2 regions of the Paenibacillus sp. BR1-192 genome follow, and region 1 is predicted to be linked to the other one. Evidence: riboswitches for the same ligand, from Rfam matches in the RefSeq annotation. Region 1 holds a riboswitch; the other holds the start of a gene.
What was found. A riboswitch is a leader RNA that binds a small molecule or an ion and turns the genes downstream of it on or off. The one in region 1 is predicted to bind cyclic di-AMP.
Positions count from the first base shown of each region.

Region 1 (7,610 bases):
CCTTGCAACGACAAAAAGTTGCCTATTTCAGCAATCGTGTGAACAACTTGTGTCATGTTTCATGTTACTCCTTTTTTTCTTATAATGGAATTGCAATATAATTATTAATCGTTATAATCTATACGCATAAGCAACGTTTTGCACGCATGTCTATTTTAATAGGAGGATTTCCATGTTCGAAGAACTGGACGTGTTCGCCGTCGTCGTGGAGCAATCCAGCATCAATCAAGCCTCCAAGCTGCTCAACCTGTCACAGCCGGCCCTGTCCCGAAAAATAGCCAAACTGGAGGACCAGCTCGGACTGCAGCTGTTCAACCGCCGCGGCAAAAGGCTGGAGCTTACCTCAATTGGGCAGATTGTGTATACCTTCGCCCTGGAGCAGCGCCAGCAGCAGATCAAATTCTTGCAGACCTTGGCCCATTACCGGGAAGGGGACCAAATCTCGATTAACCTGGGCGCCAGTCTGACCACGCTGCAGACCACCCTGCCCCCGCTGGTCAATGCCTTCATGGAGCGTCATCCGTCAGCCGAAATCAAGCTCATCACCGGCAAGACCCATGAAATCGTGTCTTATGTAAGGGATAAACGGGTCGATGTCGGCATTGTTGCTTCATCCATCAACCAGCCGGGCTTGAACTGCATCCCGCTGTTCGATGACCATCTGGAGCTTGTCATCCCGTCTTCACATCCGCTGGCGGAAATCGAGGATGTGGGCATCGAACAGCTTCAAGGCTTGCCAATGATCATATTTTCGACCGGAACCTGGTACCGCAAGCTGACGGACGATCTGTTTCACCGCTGGGGCATCATGCCCGATATCCGGATGGAGATCGACTCCTTCGAAGCGATCGTCAGGCTGATCCCGACCTGCAAGGCGGCCGCGCTGCTGCCCAAATCCTATCTGAGGCCGCAGCTGCTGTCTGATAACGGGCTCGTCGACATTCATATTCCGGCACTCATCGAAACCCGGCGAACGACTTCGCTGATCTACGGTCAAGCCTCGGAGCTGAGCAAGGCGGCCAGCCGCTGGATCGAAGAAACGGAGATCCTGTTCCGCAAGCTGGAGGAAGATAAATCGAAAAAAAACTGACGATATTTCGCAATCGTCAGTTTTTTTCTACTATATTTATTTTTCGAGCATATTCACGACTTCGGACTCAAAGCGGTCCACGTTGTCATTGGAGCCGATGACGACCATAATGTCGCCGGAATTCACGACGTCCATGGCCGTCGGAGCAACGATAATGCCGGACTGTTTATTCAGCGCCACCACGCTGACGCCGTACCGGACCCTCGTATTAAGCTCGCTCAGCGTTTTTCCGTCCATGCAGTCCGTGACCGTCATCTCCACAATCAGATAATCCTTGGATAATTCGATATAATCAAGCAGGTTTGGCGTCACGAGCTGGTGCGCTACCCGGATCCCCATATCCCGTTCGGGAAAGATGACCCGGTCCACGCCAAGCTTCTCCAGCGCCCGGCCGTGCAGCACCGATATCGCCTTGGCAACGACCATCGCGACACCCAGCTCTTTCAACAGGATGGCGGAGAGGATGCTCATCTGAATGTCGTTCCCGATCGCAACGATCCCGCAGTCGAAGTTGCGGATGCCAAGCGATTTAAGCACTTCCTCATCCGTCGCGTCCGCCACCACCGTATGCGTCAGCAGCTCGCTCATGTCCTCGACGACCTCTTCGTTCCGGTCGATGCCGAGCACCTCATATCCCTGTTCCATCAGCTCCAGCGCCAGACTGGCGCCAAATCGCCCCAAACCGATGATTGCAAATTGCTTTGGTTTCATGTCTCTCCTATACCCCTTATCCAATTATCATTTTGCCTTCCGGATGACGATATAATTCTTTACCCTTTTTCGGCCCCAGTGCATAAGCAAGCGTCAACGGCCCCAATCGACCCGCAAACATCGTAAGGCTGATCAGGATCTTGCCGAACACGGTCAAATCGGGCGTTAAGCCCATGGAGAGACCTACCGTACCGAAGGCGGATGTCGTTTCGAATAGAATCTCCAGGAAGTCCCCTTCCTCTGTCGTCGACAGAATCATCGAGACGGTTAGAACGAGCAGCAGGGCCAGCAAGGCAATGGTCAGTGCCTTCAGCACCCGCTCCTGGGCCAGGCGATAACGGAACATGACGATGTCTTCCCGCCCGCGCATCATCGCGATGACCGCCCCTACCATAATGGTAAAGGTCGTGGTTTTGATGCCGCCGCCGGTTGACCCTGGAGATGCTCCGATAAACATCAGGATGACGATAAAAAATTGCGTTGCCTGTCTGAGCCCCGTAATATCTATAGTATTCGCGCCCGCCGTACGCGGCGTTACGGATTGGAATAACGCGCCGAAGAATTTTCCGCCCCAGTTCAGGGAACCCAGCGTTCTCGGATTGGTAAATTCAAATATGAGAATGACGATAAATCCGACCGCAAGCAAGGCAGCCGTCATCGTGAGCACCACCTTGGAGTGCAGGGAGAGCCTCCGCTGTTTTCGATAATCGATCAGATCGGACAGCACAATAAATCCAATGCCCCCGGAAACAATCAAGAACATCACGACGAAGTTGACTACCGGATCGTATACATACCCGGTCAAACTCCGAAAATCGCCAAACAAATCGAAGCCGGCGTTGTTAAACATCGTCACCGCATGAAAAACACCGTAATAGATCGCCCGGCCCAGCGGCATATCAAACGCCCAACGAATCGATAAAATGACTGCGCCGCAGGCCTCGATGACGAGGGAGTACAGCAATACTCTGCGTATCAGCCTTACGATGCCTTCCATCGAGGACTGATTCATCGCTTCCTGTAAGATTAGACGGTCTTTGAGCGATATGCGTCTTTTTCAGAACCAAGGCGAATAAAGTAGCCATCGTCATGAATCCGAGCCCGCCGATTTGAATCAGCAGCATGATCACGACTTCTCCGAAGGAACTGAATGTCGTTCCCGTATCCACCACGACCAGGCCCGTTACGCACGTTGCCGAGGTCGAAGTGAACAAGGCGTCAGTAAATCCAAGCGGTTCGCCCGTCGTCGTCGAGATTGGCAGCATTAACAGCCCGGTCCCGATGAAGATGATGGCCGCAAAACCAAGCACGAGAATTTGAGGCGGAGACAATGTAAGCCAGTTTAATTTAGCGTTCAATCGGACACCTTCTTTAAAAAAATCAACGAAAAAAGACACTGGAAAACGCAGTGCCTTTCGGTCTGGTTCCTGTGCAACAGCCTACGAGGTTAGCTGACGGATTCGGGCATTTCCACAGGTCGCCCTATTCATTATTCCGGGAATAATGAAATTCACCCCAATTACATGGTTCCCCCATTTTCATTACGAAATTCGGCTGGAATATTCGGTTCCTTCAAGCATGATGTGATTATAACTCAATCCGTTACGTAACCCAATGCCGTTTTTCGCCCGAAATATCTTTAAAAGAGCGCGAATTGGGCATATTCAAGAATACAAGCGTAGGGTTCTCTAACGTTTTCGAAACCTTTCATTCATTTTCATCGATTTATTTCAATATTCCGATAATTGGGATAAGCTGCTTATGGCTTTCATACTATGTTATATTGACTCTATGCGTTCTTAATCAGGCATATCGAATACCAGTGGGAGTATCAACTTTCTTAGAGGAGGAATTTCATGAATCGTGCAAGAGAGCCCTTGAAGCTGAAGCCCAATCTGAAGCAGCTCATCGCGCCTGCCGCAGTCGGCCTGATTCTGTTCCTATTATTTCAGGTATTTCCGTGGGCGAATCCGGACGATGCCGAGATGGCCTCACCGGATATCATTTCCAAGGAGCAGGCTCGGCAGGCAGCTTCAAGGTTTGCTCAGGAGCATCTGCAGTTTGCGGCTGCGGACACGGACGAAGCCTTGGTTACATATCAATCCAAATCGGAACTTTACGGATATCTGGCGAAGGAGAAGAGGCTTTCGGAATATAACAAAACCTATGAAGCCAAATATCCCTATGACGTATACCGCGTTCGCTTCAGCGAGCCTGGAGGCGATGCCCTCAATGTGGACGTGCACATGCAGAATTCCGGCATCGTCGGATTCTCGTATGATTATGCCCGTTCCAGCTTTGACCGGATCAAGCTGAACAAGGGCGAGATTCAGAGGCAGATGCTGCTCGTCGTTGAGGACGGCATGACATTGGCCGAGAAGCAGGCGCTGGCGGAGCCATGGCTTCAACGGGCGGGTTATGACCTGTCGAATCTGGAGCTGGTTACGAAGGAAGGGGAGCCCCGTCTCAAATATGTGGACCCTGAATCCAGGATCGGGGACTCCAGGCTGGAGCACCGCTTCACCTTCGAGCAGGGGAAATTGCGCTCTTATGAGCCCTCCTTCTCGGTGCCAGCCGCCCACTCTGCTTATGTCAACAAGCAGACGCAGGATGCCACCCTGCTGACGCTCGCAGGGTACGGCCTGTTCACCCTAATCCTGGGCATTCTTGCGATTGTGTACAGCGTGAAGACCAGGGCCTACACCTCGTTTAAGCGCGGCCTGTTCTTATCCGCGCTGCTGTTCGTCATTCAAATGCTGAATACGTATAACCTGATTCCCGTTTTCAAATCGGAAGGCATGTCGCAAACCGGCGTGCTCGGGATGATGATTTTCTATGCCGTCTATTCGCTCGTCTTCTCCGCCCTGCTCTATTTTTCCCTTGTCGGCGGCAGCGGGCTGTGGCATAAAGAAGACGGGCTCAATCCATGGCCGCGTGCCAAAGAACCCGGATACGGGCATTACGTGCTGGACAGCATGAAGCTGGGGTATATGTGGGCCTTCATCCTGCTTGGCGTCCAATCCGTCATCTTTATCGGTCTTGGTCTGACCCTGAATACATGGTCCACCACGGATGCGACGCAATCGCCTTACAACATGCTGTATCCTTGGCTGTTTCCGTTGATGGCCTGGCTGGCCGGCATATCCGAGGAGGCCGTGTACCGGCTGTTCGGCATCAAGATGGTGAAAAAGATCGTCCGCAACACCTTTGTCGCAAGCTTGATCACCTCGCTTATCTGGGCACTGGGACATACGCTCTATCCGATATACCCCGTGATCTCCCGGCCGATTGAGCTGGTCATCATCGGTTTGCTGTTCAGCTACATCTTCTTGAAATACGGGTATTTGGCGGCGATGTTCTCCCATGTCATCTTCAACAGCATCCTGATGGGCATCAGCCTGATCATGCTCAAGGATGCAGCCAACCTGCTGACCGGCGCTTTTTACATGGTGCTTCCGGCGATTGTCGCCTATGCGATTTACCGTTTCAACCCGACAAAAAAAGAGAAGCCGTATGTCACGACTCCTCCTCACGAAGTGCATTAAGAATTTCCGTTGCTAATTTTTCACCGATGGAAAGGGGCTTGAAGTCTTCGACTGAAGCCTCTTTTATTTTTTTGACCGAGCCAAAATGCTTCAGCAGCATTTTGCGGCGCTTCTCCCCGATGCCTGGGATCGAATCCAGCTTGGACGTCACCATCGATTTCCCGCGCTGCTCGCGGTGGAAGGAAATCGCGAAACGGTGAACCTCATCCTGAATGCGCTGGAGCAAATAGAACTCCTGACTGTCCCGAGGCAGCGACACCGGCTCCGGCGGGTCTCCGACCATCAGCTGCGCCGTTTTATGCTTGGCATCCTTCACAAGCCCGCAGACCGGGACGAACAGCCCCAGTTCATTCTCCAGCACGTCGATGGCTGCTGAGATCTGTCCCTTCCCCCATCGACGACAATGAGGTCCGGAAGCGGCAGATTCTCCTTCAATACACGCTCGTACCGCCGCCGGATCACTTCACGCATCGTATCGTAATCGTCCGGCCCCTGCACGGTACGGATCTTATATTTGCGATATTCCTTCTTATCCGGTTTCCCGTTGGTGAATACGACCATGGCCGATACCGGATTTGCGCCCTGGATGTTCGAGTTATCAAACGCCTCGATCCGGTTCAGCGACTGGAGGCCGATCACCTCGCCCAGATTAGCCGCTGCAACCGAAGTCCGTTCTTCATCGCGCTCAATCAAGCGGAATTTCTCGTCCAGCGACACCTTCGCGTTATCCGACGCCATGCCGACCATCTGTTTCTTCAAGCCCCGCTGCGGCACGTGAACCTTAACGCCCAGCCATTCCTGCAAGGCGGCAGCGCCCCCGGCAGCATCCACGAGGCCAGCGGCCTCCGCCTGCTCAGCTTGGGCTTGGACAAGGACTTCCTGCTGTTCTTCGGATGTATCCGCGGTCAGCTTCTTCTCCGTTTCCGCGGCTTCGTCTGCGTTCCGGGCACCCTGATCCCCGGCGCTATCAGTGGCCGTCTCGGAGCCGGTCTCCTCTGCCAACAGCGGCCCAGGCAGCAGAATTTCCTGCGGCAATGCAGGATTATCGCTGTAATACTGGGCTATGAACGACATGAAATCACTGTGCGCATCCCCGTAGAACGGAAAAACGGACTTGTTGCGCTGCACCATTTTGCCTTGGCGCATGTACAGAATCTGCACGCACATCCAGCCTTTGTCCACGGCATAACCGAACACGTCGCGATCCCGGGTATCCGTTGTCGTGATCTTCTGCTTCTCCATCAAGGTATCGATATGGATGATTTGGTCCCGCAGCTCCTTGGCACGCTCGAAATACAAATCCTCCGCGGCCTCCTGCATCTTTCGCTGCAGTTCCTTCTTGATCTCTTCGTGCCCGCCGCTCAGGAAGGAAGTAATCTCTCCCGTAATCTGTTCATAGGCGGATTTCGGCACTTCCTTCACGCATGGAGCCAAGCATTGTCCCATATGGTAATACAAGCAGACCTCTTTCGGCATCACGCCGCATTTGCGCAGTGGATACATCCGGTCCAGCAGCTTTTTGGTCTGCTGCGCCGCATACGCGTTCGGATAAGGACCGAAGTATTTGGCTTTATCTTTAAGCACCCTCCTGGTCACTTCCAGGCGAGGATGCTCTTCATTCGTTATTTTAAGGTAGGGATAGGTTTTATCGTCCTTCAGCAGCACATTGAATCTCGGCTGATGGGTTTTGATCAGATTGCACTCCAGAATTAACGCTTCCATGTTGCTGCCCGTCACGATGTATTCGAAATCGCGGATTTCCGAAACGAGCATCTGGGTCTTCCCGTTATGGCTCCCGGTAAAATACGAACGCACCCGGTTCTTCAGCACTTTGGCCTTGCCCACGTATATAATCGTGCCTTCATGGTTCTTCATCAGGTAGCAGCCCGGCTGATCCGGCAGCAATGCCAGCTTGTGGCGAATATTCTCCTGCGCCTTCTCCTGCTCCTGAAGCCGTTTGGCAGAATCGTCCATGCTATTCCTCCTCTCCAAGGAGATTGTATGATATTAACAATATTAATATAAACCATGATAATGAACCACACAAAGCGCCTCCGGGTTACACCGAAGGCGCTGTATGAAAGCGGATTGCAGTCTATGGCAAATCCTGCTTATTGATGTTTTGCAATAATGCCCTTCAAGGCTTCTTTGGAGTTCAGACCTACGACTTTATCGACAGGCTGGCCGTCTTTAAAGAAGATCATGGTCGGAATGCTCATGACGCCGAAGCGTGCAGCGGATTCCGGATTCTCATCCACGTTCAC
Region 1 covers NZ_CP120718.1:6,100,068-6,107,677, forward strand. The annotation lists gene P0X86_RS27945 (LysR family transcriptional regulator) at 173-1,090, shown strand; gene P0X86_RS27950 (potassium channel family protein) at 1,127-1,801, opposite strand; partial or broken gene P0X86_RS27955 (TrkH family potassium uptake protein) at 1,818-3,159, opposite strand; cyclic di-AMP (ydaO/yuaA leader) riboswitch at 3,223-3,367, opposite strand; gene P0X86_RS27960 (CPBP family intramembrane glutamic endopeptidase) at 3,658-5,346, shown strand; partial or broken gene uvrC (excinuclease ABC subunit UvrC) at 5,318-7,320, opposite strand; gene trxA (thioredoxin) at 7,458-7,610, opposite strand, start outside.

Region 2 (7,610 bases), 240 kb from region 1:
CTTGAAATGATCCTCCGGCGTTTGGCCGATGCAGGCCACGAATTCCTTATGCGATCCGGGCACCACCATAAGGGGACCGTTATAAGGATAGTTATCTTCCAGGGCAATGGAACAGCTTAGCGCTCTCATGCGCGGCATGCCGTCCTCGACATGCCACGTTTCGAAATCGGAGTGCCAGTAGAACTCCTTGCCCGTAAAGCCCGGCTTGTAATTAATTCGGGATTGATGGATATACGTCTCGCTTCCCAAGAGATATTCCATGATCGCCAGGAGTCTAGGATGCTGGGACAGCTTCTTGAACACTTCGTGGCTCTCATGCACCGCGAATACCGACCGCACTTCGTCTCCGCCGGGCTCCCGGATCACCTCGTCCTTCTCGGAGTCCCGTGCCGTTATCTGCAGCCTGCGAGCCTCCTCCTGATATCGCGAAAGCTCCTCCCGATCAAAGAAGCCTTCCAGAAATAAATAACCGTTGCGCTCGTAGAAGTCGGATTGCTCCTGCGTTAGCGGCGCATCCGGCGTCCACTCCGAATGTACGACCGGATCCTGCCTTTTTAAGATCCGGGGCTCCGCATGCATTCTTGAAGGGTAAACGTCCATTTCTTTTTCCTGAAGGGCCGACGCATGATTTTTACTCATCGCATATCATCTCCTTAATCCGTAATGGGGGCAAGCAGCGGGTAGGTTCCTTCCTCATCGTGAACTTCCGCGCCGGTTAACGGCGGATTGAATACGCAGACCATCCGCATCTGCGAACGGGCTCTCAAATAATGCTTCTCGTGTCCGTCCAGCGCATACATCATGCCAGGGTTGATGGGATAGGTCTCGCCGCCGACAACCTCGATTTCTCCCTCCCCCTCGATGCAGTACACGGCCTCGACGTGGTTTTTGTACCAGATCAGCGTCTCCGTTCCGGCCTTGATCAGGGTGTCGTTAAGAGAGAAGCCCATGCCGTCTTTGGTCAGCAGAAGCCTTCTCGAATTCCATGTCGTTGTATCGATGTCGTCTTTCGTATCCACGATTTCTTCCAAATGTTTAACGATCATGACAACCTCTCCTCTGCAGCTAATTGTTTCATGCTGTTCTCAAAAATCCCCAGTCCCTCTGCCAGCGTGTTCATTTCAATGGTCAGCGGCGGCATCAGCTTGGCAACTTCGCTATGCGGTCCTGACGTTTCCATAATCAGTCCTTGCTCAAAGGCGATTTCGGATAGCCTTCCTGCGTGCTCCGGCCTATCAAAGGCTACCCCCTGGATCATGCCCCTGCCGCGGATTTCGCCCTTAAGCCGGGGATAATCCCTCATGACGTCTTCGAGCGATTGGCGAATCCGATGTTCGCGAATGCCGATATCGAGCTGAAAATCCTCCGTCTTCCAATAACTCAGCGCTTCGGCAGCGGCAACGAATCCGAGATTGTTGCCCCGGAAGGTGCCGTTATGCTCTCCCGGCTCCCAGATGTCGATCTCCGGCTTGATCAGCGTGATGGCCATCGGCAAGCCGAAGCCGCCGATCGATTTCGAGAGGCACACGATGTCCGGCTCGATGCCCGCATCATCGAAGCTGAAGAACGAACCGGTTCTGCCGCAGCCCATCTGGATATCGTCCAGAATGAGCAGCATCCCCTTATCCTTGCAGATGCGCGCCAGCTTCTGCAGCCATTGGCGGCTGGCGGCGTTCAATCCGCCTTCCCCCTGAACCGCCTCGACGATGACCGCTGCCGGCAGCGGAATGCCGCTTCCCGGATCATCCAGAAGCTTCTCCATATATGCCATCGTATCCACGTCGCTGCCAAAGTAACCGTCATACGGCATAAATACCGAGTGGCTCAGATCCACGCCGGCGCCCTGGCGCTTGAAGGCATTGCCGGTCACCGCCAGCGATCCCAGCGACATGCCGTGAAAGGCATTCGTAAAGCACAGAACGGTGCTGCGCCCCGTCACTTTTCTGGCGATTTTGAGCGCGGCCTCCACGGCATTGGTGCCGGTCGGTCCGGGAAACATCACCTTGTGATCCCACCCGCGAGGCTTCAGGATAATCTCCTGAAAGCGGGTCAGAAACGTTTCCTTCGCTCCCGTAGCCATGTCCAGGCTGTGCGTAACGCCGTCCTGCAGGATGTAGTCGACCAGCTTTTCGCGAATCCTCTCATTGTTGTGCCCGTAATTCAAGGCGCCGGCGCCGGCAAAAAAATCAATGTATTCATTGCCCTGCGTATCCCACAGCTTGGCATTCCGGGCTTTGTCAAAGACCGTCTGAAAGCTCCGGCAATAACTTCTCACTTCCGATTCCAGCTTGTTAAACACGGTAAGCTTCGGTTTCTCCATGACTTGGTTGTCCATAGTTCCCTCCATTTGTTTAAATGTCATTGAAAAAGGGGCCAATCACGAATAACGGCTCATCTTCATGTGTCGTACCATCCGGAAACATCTCTGCTCCATAACCCACCGTTACGGTGCTCGGAATGGATTTCTCCTCGGCATAACCGAGAAACAGTCGGCGTGATGCCATATTGCTGGGCGATACCGTCGTTTCGATGAAACGGACGCCATGACAGGCCTTCTGGTTCATGAGGCCGGTAAGCATCGCCTTCGCGATCCCCTGCCTCCGGTGCGAGCTTGCAACCGCCACCTGCCATACAAAAAGCGTCTCCGGATTGCGCGGAGAACGAAAAGCGGAGATAAAACCGACGATGTCTCCTTCATGCTCCGCGATCATGCAGGTATCGTTGAAGTAATCCCCTAACAGCATGTAGCAATAAGGCGAGTTCAGATCAAGCGATCCGGTATCGCGTATGAGCTCCCATACCCGGGTGCCGTCCCGCGCCTCCGGTCTTCGGTAAACCACTTCGGTTCCGGTATCCACAGCCATCTACATAAACACCTCTTTCCAGCACTAATTTCCGTTCGAGCGGAACCGCTGCAGAAAGCTCTGCAGCCGCTCGCTCTTCGGATGATCGAATATTTCCTCGGGTGTTCCTTGCTCAACGATCCTGCCGTCGGCTCCGAAGATGACCCGATCCGCGATTTCCTTCGCAAAATCCATCTCGTGCGTAATCAGCATCATGGCCATTTCTCCTTCTTCGGCGATTTCCCGGATCACCTCCAGCACCTCGCCGACCAGCTCGGGATCCAGCGCCGAGGTTACCTCGTCAAACACCATCACCTTCGGCCGCATGACCAGCGCTCTGGCGATGGCGACGCGCTGCTTCTGGCCTCCCGACAAATTGGACGGGTGCATCTTCAGCTTATCGGCCAAACCGACCTTGCCCAGCATCGAGACGGCCCGCTCCTCCGCTTCCTCCTTGGACAACCCCAGCACCTTGCGCGGGGCTTCCGTCACGTTGCGAAGCACATTCATGTGCGGGAACAGATTGAAATGCTGGAAGACCATGCCGACGTTGCACCGCATCCGATGCAGATGCTTCTCGTTTGCCCGGACCAGCTTGCCCTTCTCCTCCATATGCCAGAGCAGCTCGCCATCGACCTCGATGGTTCCCTCGGTCGGCTCCTCCAGCGTCATCAGCATCCGGCCCATCGTCGTTTTGCCAGATCCGCTCGGTCCGATCACGGCCACCTTTTCTCCCGGCTGCATCTCCAAATCGATGCCCTTCAGCACCTGCAGGTCGCCATACGACTTGGTCACGCCCGCATATTTCACGATCGGCTGTGAGCCCGTAACGGAATTTCTTTCCCGCCCCGGCTTCTTCGCCTCTTCAGCCTGCTCATCGATTACAACGGCATTCAATAGACTCCCTCCTTATTTTCCACGCTGCAGATTCAAACGCTTCTCCAGCCTTTGCACCAGCAACGACGCGATATAACTGATGATCAGGAACAGAATCCCGACCAGCGTGTACGGTTCGAAAGCGCGAAATGATTGCGACACGATATTTTTGGCCGTCAGCATCATCTCGACCAGCGTAATGGCGCATAGGATCGGCGTTTCCTTAAACATGACAATCAAATAATTCCCCAGCACCGGGATGATCGGCGGCACCGCTTGCGGCAGTATAATGCTCCGCCAGGTCTGGGATTTCGTGTAGTTCAGCGCGGTTGCGGCTTCCCACTGTCCTTTCGGCACCCCTTCAATGCCGGAACGGTACACCTCCGACAGATACGTGCTGTAATGCAGCCCCAGGCCGATGACGCCCGCATAGAAGGCCGGAATCGAAATGCCCGTCAGCAGCGGCAAGCTGTAATACAGGAAGAACACCTGTACCAGCAAGGGGGTATTGCGAATAAATTCTATGATTCCTTTGGTGATGAGCGACAAGGGCTTAAATGTACTCCGCGCGGCAAAGGCAAGCAGCAGTCCGATAATCAATGCCACCACAAAAGCACAGAGCGTGACCCATACCGTCATTTTTAATGCGCTCAGAAGCTGCGGCAGTATTTCAAACACATATTTCCAATCCCACATCCGCTACAGCCTCCCCGCGGTCAGTTTGCGCTCCAGCAGTCGAACCGCCATCGAGACGAGCGTGGCGATGACAAAATACATGAGGAGCAGCAGCACCAGAATCTCGGTGGTCCAGGAGATGTAATTGTTGCGGAGCACCATCGCCTGATACGTCAAATCCGCCATCGTGATGAAATAAACGAGCGAGGTGGATTTGATGAGTTCCACAAGCTGATTCCCGAACGGGGGAAGCATTCGCAGGGACGCTTGGGGTAGTATAACGTTCCACAGCCTCTGCCAAGGCTTCATGTTAAGCGCCACGGCAGCTTCCCACTGTCCTTTCGGAACGGCCAGCACCGCGCTGCGAACAATCTCGGAGCCGTATGCGCCGAAGTTAAGTCCGATCGCGAGGATCGCCGCCAGCATTTTCGGAAGCTCGATGCCGATGAACGGAAGGGCAAAATACAACCAGAAGAGCTGCACCAGCAAGGAGGTTCCCCGAAAGACTTCGACGTACACGGCGGTCGCCGTGCGGACGATCCACAGCTTCGACAGCCGGCACAACCCGGCTGCAAAGGACATCACGATAGCCAGGATGGCTGAAAAGAACGCGACGATAATCGTGATCTCTGCTCCTTTGAGCAGCGTCGGAAGAAAATCGATCCAAGAATTCGGCATGCTATTCCCCGCAGAGCGCAGCGGCCGTCATCTCACCCGGGAGCTCTTCTTCCGTGAACCCGAACTCTTGCAAAATTTCCAGCAGCTCGCCCGACTCCTTCATCTTTTCAAGCTCTGCATTATAAGCCTCCTGGAACTCGGTATCCGCTTGGCGGAAAGCCGTAGCCCCGTAACCGCGAACGCTTTCGCCGTCGATGACCGGCTGCTCGAAATCAGCCACGCGTTCGATGCTGTCGTCGCTGGCTGAATCCAGCATCGCCTGCAGGGACGGCCCCGTCATGGTAATCGCCTGCACCCGATCAGCCTGGAGGGCGCTGATCGCCGAAGCCTGGTCAGGGACCTGTACGATCCGGTCCGCAGGAATGCCCGATTTCTCCATGTAGCCGATTTCGACCGCGCCGGTCATGACGGCCACCTTGGCCTGCTCATTCTTGGCAATGTCCTCATAGCTTCCGAGTTCCATCGGATTCCCTTGCTTTACCGCAAGGGCTTCCCCGATGCTGTACTCCGGATTCGCGAACAGGACGGCAGAGCAGCGGTCCGGATTAATGAACATGCCTGCCGTGATCAGATCAAACCGATCGGCCTGCAATCCGGCGACCAGCGAACCGAATTCCGTTAGCTCCCCTCTCATCTCCTTGATGCCAAGACGCTCCAGAATAACGCGGGCAATCTCAACCGCTTCGCCCGTGAGCTCCCCATTGGCTTCTTTGTAGGCATACGGCTTCTCGTTCGCAAACCCTACGGTGATATATCCCTGCTCAATGGCTCGATCCAGCGTACTTCCTTTGTCGCCGCAAGCCGCGAGCAATACCACCATCATCACGGACAACACCAGCACAACCACTTTCTTCAAAACCTTCCACAACCTTTCGTAATAGCTTTTCACTTTCTTAAAAAAACGGCATGACGAAATTATCCGTGTTAGCACATGCGTTAACTTGGATATATAGACGTTCAGATACGTGCATGGGACGAGGCTTCAGGGAAGATGATTCATCCGCTTCCTTGCACGCTTTGACCCAATGCCGTCTGACCGATTCAATTCGTTCCACATTTGCAGGCGCTGCCCCTCCTCCGTAACAGAATGCAAAAAGACCACCAAACAGGGGATCTAAACATAGCTCCGCCAGCAGGGGGTCAAAAAATAGAGAAAAGGCCCCTATAGAGAATAAAGGGCCTTTTGTATGAACATCCATTATGTATGCAAGACCCATCCACTGCTGACGAGGTTAGCTGACGGACTCGGGTAAGATGGTACCCTACACTCGTGAATTCCAAGTGACTCGCCCCTGGTGAAACTGGTTCCCCCGCTTTCCGGAATATGTATGCCGGAAACTAAGCGTGTGTTCATGATAAAGGGAAGCTCAGGAAAAGTCAAACCCCTTAACCGCTTTTTCTGGAAATTCAGAAGTAAAAAACACCGTTTTTGCAACGAGGATATCGAGCCTTTCGAACACTTTATTTAAGGCTGTCCATACACCGGATTGGTCATGGAATCCATGCTCCATTTTCCGCTATATAGCAGGCATTTGACGGGTCTTGCGGAAATCGTTCATGCCATATATGTTTTATGCCATGAATGAGCCCCGGATCAGGAAGTCTGCCCGTATGAAATACGGGACCGAAAAAAAATTTTTGAAACACTCCATAATAAGTCTGATAACAACGCCTGGAATGACTTGAAAAAAAGCCCCGATGCTTAGCATCAGGGCTTTTTTTCATCATACCGCGGTATAGCCGCCATCCACCAGCAGGCTCGTGCCCGTAATGAAGGAGGCATCTTCACTGGCGAGGAACAACACGGCTTTGGCCACTTCTTCCGGCTGTCCCAAACGGCCCATCGGATGAAGACCGACCAGGTGCTGCGTGATCGCTTCCGTTCTTCCCTTGATCAGCGGCGTATCGATATATCCCGGACACACGGCATTGATTCGGATTCCTTTGGAGGCATAGTCTGCGCTGAGCGACTGGGTTAACAGCTTGACGCCTCCCTTGGCCGAAGCATAGGCGGTTACCCCTGCTTTTCCGACATGGCTATGGATCGAGCCGCAGTTTACGATTGCCCCTCCGGTTCCTTGGGACAGCATTTGCTGAATAACATATTTATCGCACAGGAAGACCCCTGTCAGATTAATATCAATCGTTCTCTGCCAGTTATCCATCGTTAACTGATCGGCAGGAGCATCATGGGCAATGCCTGCGTTGGCAAACAATACATCGACACGGCCAAAATGCTGCACCGTCTGATTCACCATATTCGCGACTTCCTGCTCTTGGGTTACATCCGTTTTGACGAACAGCGCTTCAAAGCCGGCTCCTCTCAATTCGTCGGAAACCGCTTGTCCCTGGTCGGAATAATCCGCGATAACGACCTTGGCTCCCTCTTTCGCAAAAAGTCTGACTGCCGCTTCGCCAATCCCGCTGGCGCCCCCCGTCACGATGACAACCTTGGAATCAAATTTCATGCGTTGTTCACTCCTATGTTGTAAATTCATCAACCGGCTATCCATTCATGTAGAATGGGCAAATACCGAC
Region 2 covers NZ_CP120718.1:6,342,126-6,349,735, forward strand. The annotation lists gene thpD (ectoine hydroxylase) at 1-639, opposite strand, end outside; gene P0X86_RS29170 (ectoine synthase) at 654-1,046, opposite strand; gene ectB (diaminobutyrate--2-oxoglutarate transaminase) at 1,043-2,335, opposite strand; gene ectA (diaminobutyrate acetyltransferase) at 2,352-2,864, opposite strand; gene ehuA (ectoine/hydroxyectoine ABC transporter ATP-binding protein EhuA) at 2,889-3,740, opposite strand; gene ehuD (ectoine/hydroxyectoine ABC transporter permease subunit EhuD) at 3,753-4,415, opposite strand; gene ehuC (ectoine/hydroxyectoine ABC transporter permease subunit EhuC) at 4,419-5,072, opposite strand; gene ehuB (ectoine/hydroxyectoine ABC transporter substrate-binding protein EhuB) at 5,074-5,928, opposite strand; cyclic di-AMP (ydaO/yuaA leader) riboswitch at 6,281-6,427, opposite strand; gene P0X86_RS29205 (SDR family NAD(P)-dependent oxidoreductase) at 6,797-7,540, opposite strand.
Region 2: it holds a riboswitch for cyclic di-AMP, as region 1 does, so the genes downstream of both, ehuB (ectoine/hydroxyectoine ABC transporter substrate-binding protein EhuB) here and P0X86_RS27955 (TrkH family potassium uptake protein) in region 1, are expected to answer to the same signal.